DNA from 3 places in the Cyanobium sp. L1E-Cus genome. Region 2 is predicted to be linked to each of the others. Evidence: predicted binding sites of a transcription regulator. Region 2 holds the regulator's gene; each other region holds the start of a gene.
The links. Region 2 encodes NtcA, which controls nitrogen genes in cyanobacteria. Its sites were predicted from a motif close to GTANCNNNNGNTAC; they were not measured.
Positions count from the first base shown of each region.

Region 1: a site for NtcA is predicted at 1,156-1,169, ahead of queF (preQ(1) synthase). Genes of this name have one in related genera too.
Region 3: a site for NtcA is predicted at 1,371-1,384, ahead of urtA (urea ABC transporter substrate-binding protein). Genes of this name have one in related genera too.

Region 1 is NZ_JAGQBS010000007.1:105,510-107,771, reverse strand. Features, by position in the region: gene KBZ22_RS08480 (TlyA family RNA methyltransferase) at 1-701, shown strand, start outside; gene KBZ22_RS08475 (P-II family nitrogen regulator) at 724-1,062, opposite strand; gene queF (preQ(1) synthase) at 1,249-1,674, shown strand; gene KBZ22_RS08465 (cytochrome c biogenesis protein ResB) at 1,671-2,262, opposite strand, start outside.
Region 2 is NZ_JAGQBS010000006.1:20,378-22,639, forward strand. Features, by position in the region: gene dcd (dCTP deaminase) at 1-138, opposite strand, end outside; gene KBZ22_RS07105 (cob(I)yrinic acid a,c-diamide adenosyltransferase) at 138-776, opposite strand; gene ntcA (global nitrogen regulator NtcA) at 1,018-1,758, shown strand; gene KBZ22_RS07115 (DUF3084 domain-containing protein) at 1,793-2,262, shown strand, end outside.
Region 3 is NZ_JAGQBS010000003.1:150,413-152,674, reverse strand. Features, by position in the region: gene ureE (urease accessory protein UreE) at 1-111, shown strand, start outside; gene KBZ22_RS03595 (urease accessory protein UreF) at 101-742, shown strand; gene ureG (urease accessory protein UreG) at 752-1,348, shown strand; gene urtA (urea ABC transporter substrate-binding protein) at 1,468-2,262, shown strand, end outside.

The DNA.
Region 1 (2,262 bases), on a different contig from region 2:
TTGATGGCGGCATCTCCACTGGCGGCTTCAGCGATTGTCTGCTTCAGCACGGGGCCTGCCGCATTTATGGAATTGATGTGGGCTACGGCCAGACGGCCTGGAGCCTGCGCAGTGATCCGCGGGTAGTGCTCAAGGAGCGCACCAACCTGCGTCACCTCACCCCGGATGCTCTTTACGGCCCCGAAGACCCCTGGCCCGATCTAGCGGTGGCAGATGTGTCGTTTATTGCCTTGGCCTTGGTGCTGCCTGCCCTCCTGGCGCTGCTGCAACCGCAAGCACCCGTGGATCTGCTGTTGCTGGTTAAACCCCAGTTTGAGGTGGGCAAGGGCCGGGTGGGCAAGGGCGGGGTGGTGCGTGATCCGGTTGCCCATTGCGATGCCATCGAAGGGGTGATCACCGCGGCCTCTGGCCTGGGCTTGGTGGCTTGCGGCCTGGTGGCATCACCAATCACTGGACCTGCCGGCAACCACGAATACCTGCTCTGGCTGCGGCGCTCCGATTGCGATGGGCAGGTCGGAATGGGTGATGTTGCCGGGGATGTTGCTGGGGATGTTGCAGTGGATGTTTTTGAGCCTGTTGAACAGCTTGTTGAACCAGCGCAAAGCGACCCGAAATTCCGCTCTACGCCAATCCGCTCTGCGCCAATCAGCCCAGAGCAAATAAAAAACCTGGTAGCCAGCACGCTGACTCCCAGGGAATAAAAATCAAAAGGGGTGCTGGCGCTCAGATGGCGCCGCTGTCCCGATCACCGGTGCGGATTCGAATCACAGAATCAATCGTGCTCACGAAGATCTTGCCGTCGCCGATTTCGCCGGTGCGGGCCGCGTCTTGAACGGCGCTAACCACGGTGTCGACCTTGTCGTCATCGACAACTATCTCAAGTTTCAGCTTCTGGAGGAATTCGACGGTGAATTCAGAGCCGCGATAGCGCTCCACCTGGCCCTTTTGACGGCCAAAACCCCGCACTTCGCTCACGGTCATGCCCACGATCCCCGCATTGACCAGGGCGACCTTGACGTCCTCGAGCTTGAAGGGACGAATGATGGCCTCAATTTTTTTCATAGGAACAGCTCGGGCTTGGTAGGAAGTCTCTCAGGAAATCCCTGCCGATGGTAGGGAGTAAAGCCATTACGCCCGAGCTTTGCGGGGGTCGTCGTAGCGATTGCTACCGGCTCGGGCAGCCGTTGGCTGCGGCCACTTTCCTTAAGATCACCTAGTGGCACTGGCCCTTTCCCTTTCCTTGCTCCGATGTCTTCCAGCCCCGCTTCTGCCAGCGCGTCCTCCCTCACCCAGACGCCCATGTATGGCGAGCGCGCCATCGCTGAAGCGGAGCTGATCTGTTTTGACAATCCCAGGCCTGGCCGCGCCTACGAGATTTCGATCGAGCTACCGGAGTTCACCTGTAAGTGCCCATTTTCCGGCTACCCCGATTTTGCGGTGTTGCGCCTGATCTACCAGCCCGGCCCCCGGGTGGTGGAGCTGAAGGCGATCAAGCTCTACGTGAATAGCTACCGCGACCGCTCCATTTCCCATGAAGAGGTGACCAATCGCATCTTGGATGATCTGGTTGCTGCCACCGATCCCCAGTGGATGCAGCTGGAGGCTGATTTTCACCCCCGCGGCAACGTTCACACCGTGGTGCGCGTCAGCCACGGCACGCGGCTGGCTTGTTAGAGCTGGGCGAGTATCTGGGGCAGCTCGGCAGCGAAGCCGGTGAGATTGCGGTTGCAGAGGCCCGCAACGTGCAGCTGACCCGCTTGGCCGGCCGGCTGCTCAGCTATGGCCCAAAGCTGACGCGTAGCAAGCAAGCTGAGACCACCGCCGGCTAGGGCGATCGCAAATCCTGCATAAACCAGTGGAACCCCCGGATCACGCTTCAGCAGGATGCCACTGGCGGGGAGCACGCTTTCAACCCGTATCGGTAGCCCTTTCACTTCCACAGCTGCGCCGCCTGGGGCTAGGCGGGCTAAGGAGATTCCGTCGGCGCCATAGATCTCCACAGGCCCTTGTTCGCTGCCCAGGCTGAGCAGCACCGGCTCGCTGCCATCGGGACGGGTGGGCAGCACGATTCCCCAAATCTGTTCGCCTAGTTGAGGAAAGCTCTGCAGCGGTAGCTCCAGTAGGGGGCTTTTGCCCAGTTGCAGGCTGATAGTGGCCAGGGCCCAGTCGGCTTGATAAAGGGTGACTCCCTGGAAGCGCAGCGGATGGTTGACGCTGATCTCAGCCTGCTTCAGCAGGCTGCCGCCGCTGCCATCGCCCTCC
Region 2 (2,262 bases):
GCCATAGGAAGAACAGCCGTAGCTGAGCACCGGGGAGCCCGCCGTAGCGGGATCGAGGTGGCGCACCAGGGTCGACTGAAATGGCTGCAACATTCCTGCCCCAGCCTGCTCGTTGATCCAGCGATCGTTCTTCAGCATCAGAGGCCTCGGCGCAACTGGGTGACCTGATCAGCCATGGCCATCAACTCAGGAGTCATGGCTGGCCCTGTCAAAATGACATCTAGATGGGCTGGGCGGCGCTCCAAGGTTGCCAACACTTCAGCCTGCTCGATGTAGCCCAGCTCCACAGCCAAGCCCAGCTCATCGAGCACCATCAGATCCACCGCACCACTGAGCAGCTGCTCGCGGCTGAAGGCCCACACCTGGCGCACCGCCTCCAACAGCTCGAGCCCCTGGTGGGCAGCTGGCTCTGACAGACAGCCGGGCACACCGGGCCGCAGCCATTGCAGTCGCCCACAGAGCCAGACGCTGCTGCCGAGGCCCTGATCTACGCCGCCCTTAAGGAACTGAGTAACTAGCACCCGGCTGCCCAAGCCGGCACTACGTAGGGCCTGGCTGAGCACGGCACCGTAACTGCCGCGGAAAGGCGCCGTATGGATTTGCAGTAAGCCCTCCGACTGGGCCACCAGCCGCAATGCCGGCGCAGCAGAAGGGGCGGACGCGGCAGCCGCCACAGCCAAAGGGCGATGGCCAGAGCGCTGAGGTTGGTGCTGGACCGCCGGAAAACCAGCTCCAGAGGAGGAGGTGAGGCCTGAGACGGGCAAGCTCGCGGTCATGAACAACCTGAATAAGAACCTTGAAAATCGAAAAACAGACCTGGGGCACCACGAGCAGCCCATGGCCTCGCGGAGCTGAATGTAGCGGGATCGGGCCGCTCCACAAGCAAACGACACCATCCCTAGCGGAAACATACGTACTGGTGCGCAGGGGCGCCGGCGGTGTCGTCTCAAACCGTGTGTATTGCTACAAGCCGCCCCCCGGGTGATCCTTAGGGTCCCGGCACTTGCCAAGACCTTGATGGTTGGCGCTACCCACGGATTTAGCCGTACCGCCAACACCCCATCGACGGGTGCTCCTGGCGTGGTGGCAGGCATGGGCAGCGCCGGCCAGGGCAACCCCACCCTGTTGGAAGTGATCCGGGGCCTGGCCGGCAGCAGTGTCGAGACGATCGAACGGGGCAAGACGATTTTTTTTCCCGGCGATCCAGCCGAGCGGGTCTATCTGCTGCGGCGCGGAGCGGTCCGGCTGTCGCGGGTATATGAATCCGGCGAGGAGATCACCGTGGCCCTGTTGCGTGAGAACAGCCTGTTTGGTGTGCTCTCGCTGCTTACCGGCCAGCGCTCCGATCGTTTTTATCACGCTGTGGCCTTCACCAGGGTCGAGATGGTGACCGCACCAGCCACCTCCGTGCGCCGGGCGATCGAGCAGGACGCCAGCGTGGGCTTGCTGCTGCTGCAGGGCCTGTCTTCGCGAATACTGCAGACCGAAACGATGATCGAAACCCTCACCCACCGCGACATGAGCTCGCGGCTGGTGAGCTTCCTGCTGGTGCTGTGCCGCGATTTCGGCGTGCCCAGCTCGGAAGGGATCACGATTGATCTGCGCCTCTCCCACCAGGCGATTGCCGAAGCGATTGGCTCCACCCGCGTCACAATCACTCGCCTGCTGGGCGACCTGCGCAACGACGGGCTGGTTCAGATCGACCGCAAAAAGATCACTGTGTTTGATCCAATCGCCCTAGCCAAGCGCTTCAGCTGAACGCCAGGGATACTGGGGCCCTCCGGGGACGTATGTGACGGGCTGGCTGCTGATCCTCGCTCTGCTCGCCCTGGGGGGAGTGCTCTCCACCCTGGGCGACCGACTCGGCAGCCTGGTGGGCAAGGCGCGCTTGAGCCTGTTGGGGATGCGGCCCCGCCGCACCGCGGTGTTGATCACGGTGCTCACCGGCAGCCTGATCAGTGCCATCTCCCTCGGCCTGATGCTGCTGGTAAGCGAGCGGCTGCGCACGGGCCTGTTTGAACTCGATCGACTGGAGCAACGGCTGCAAACCAGCCGCAGCCAACTGAGCCGCAGCAACAGCCAACTAGCCAGCAGCCGCCTGCAGGTGGCGCGGGCCGAACAGGGCAAACGCGAGGCTCAGACGCGCTTTGAGCAGGCCCAAGCCCGCGCCAGCAAATTGCGCAAAGAGCTGGCGCCACTTCTTGCACAGCGCAACCGGTTGGAGCTGGAGCGCAGCCGTCTCAGCCAGGAGGTGAAGGGGCG
Region 3 (2,262 bases), on a different contig from region 2:
CTGGCCCACCTATTGGAGCATCGCGGTCTGCAGGTGGATCTGCTGCAGGCTCCCTTTCAGCCCGAGTCCGGTGCCTACGGCTCCGCCCATAGCCACAGCCATGACCACTAGCCGCTTGCGCTTGTTTCAACTGATCAGCCCAGCGCTGCCGGTGGGGTCCTTCAGTTATTCGGAGGGCTTGGAGGTGCTGGTGCAGCGCGGGCTTTTGCTGGACGGGGCTGGGGTGAGGGCCTGGCTGGAGGCTGAGCTGCAGCGCGGCACCTTGGTGCTGGAGGCGGCCAGTTTGCCCGGTTTGCTGCTGGCTGAAGCAGCCGAATTGCGCGAGCGCGATAGCTGGTTGCTGGCCCTGCGGGAGGCGGCCGAGGTGCGCGCCCAGCAGCGGCAGATGGGCGCTTCGCTGCTGGGACTGCTGGCCGATCTGGGCTTCAATCCGCCTGCCTTGAACCTGGCTTGGCCGGCAGCCTTTGCCCTGGCGGGCCGCGCTCTGGAGGTTGCCGCCACCGAGCTGGTGGAGGCCTACTTGTATGGCTGGGTGGCAAACCAGCTCAGTGCGGCGTTGCGGCTGGTGCCTCTAGGACCCACCGAGGCCCAGCGCCTGCAGCTGGGTCTGGCGCCTTTGATTGCTGAGCGGGCCCTCGAACTGGCGGCTGCCGATCCCGACCAGCTCTGGAGCGGTGGTGTGGGTGCGGGTCTGGCCCAGTTGCGCCACGCCGAGCTGTACTCCAGGCTGTTTCGCAGCTGAGCGGATCGGATGAGCAAGCTGCGGGTGGGCGTAGCCGGGCCGGTGGGCTCGGGCAAAACCGCCCTGGTGGAGGCCCTCTGCCGGCGGCTGCGCGATCGCCTGCAGCTGGCGGTTGTCACCAACGACATCTACACCCAGGAGGATGCCCAGTTCCTCACCCGAGCTGGGGCCCTAGAGCCCGAGCGCATCCGCGGCGTCGAAACCGGTGGCTGCCCACACACCGCCATCCGCGAGGATTGTTCGATTAACCGGGCGGCGGTGGCCGAGCTGGAGGCGGCCTTCCCCGATCTGGATTTGGTGCTGGTGGAGAGCGGCGGCGACAACCTGGCCGCCAGCTTCAGCCCCGAGCTCGTGGACCTCTGCATTTATGTAATCGATGTGGCCGCCGGCGACAAAATCCCTCGCAAGGGCGGCCCGGGGATCACCCGCTCCGATCTGCTGGTGATCAACAAGACCGACCTGGCTCCCATGGTGGGAGCCAGCCTCGAGGTGATGGCAGCCGACACCGAACGCATGCGCCCTGGGCGCCCTTGGTGCTTCACCAACATCCGCAGCGGCGAAGGACTAGAGGCGGTGGAAAAGTTTTTGTGGGCCCAGCTGCCCTAATTAGCTTTCTTTTGCGAGAACCGTAGCAACCACTACAGGGCCAATGTGTGACAACTGGATACCTTCCACTGACCGCTAAACAGCAGCGGGACATTCAGCGGTTTCCCGTAGGAGTTTTTATGAAGTCTTCCCTGATGCGCAAAACCACCATGCGTTACGTCGCTGGTGCTACGGCGATGGCAGCCAGCCTTTCGCTGGTGGCCTGCGGCGGCGGCGGCGAAAAAGCCTCTGGCGATTTCGACGATGAAGTGAAGGTGGGGATTCTGCATTCCCGCTCCGGCACCATGGCCATCTCCGAAAACACGGTGGCTGAAGCCGAGTTGATGGCGATCGAGGAGATCAACGCCAAGGGCGGGATCACCATCGATGGCAAGAAGCTGAAGATTGTTCCCGTCGAAGAGGATGGCGCCTCTGATTGGCCCACCTTCGCCGAGAAAGCCAAAAAACTGATCGATCAGGATCAAGTGGCTGTGGTGTTTGGTGGCTGGACCTCAGCTAGCCGCAAGGCGATGCTGCCTGTGTTTGAGGCCAAGGATCACTTCCTCTTCTATCCGATCCAGTACGAAGGTCAGGAGTGTTCCAAGAACATCTTCTACAGCGGTGCTACACCCAATCAGCAGGCTGAGCCGGCTGTCTCCTGGCTGCTCAAGAACAAGGGCAAGGACTTCTTCCTAGTGGGCTCCGATTACGTGTATCCGCGCACCGCGAACACGATCATGAAGGAGCAGCTCAAGGTTGAGGGCGGCAATCTGGTGGGAGAGGACTACCTGCCGCTTGGCAACACCGAGGTGGCTCCGATCATTGCCAAGATCAAGCAGGCTCTGCCCAAGGGTGGCGTGATTGTCAACACCCTGAACGGTGACAGCAACGTCGCCTTCTTCAAGCAGATGAAGGCTGCTGGCATCACCCCTGCC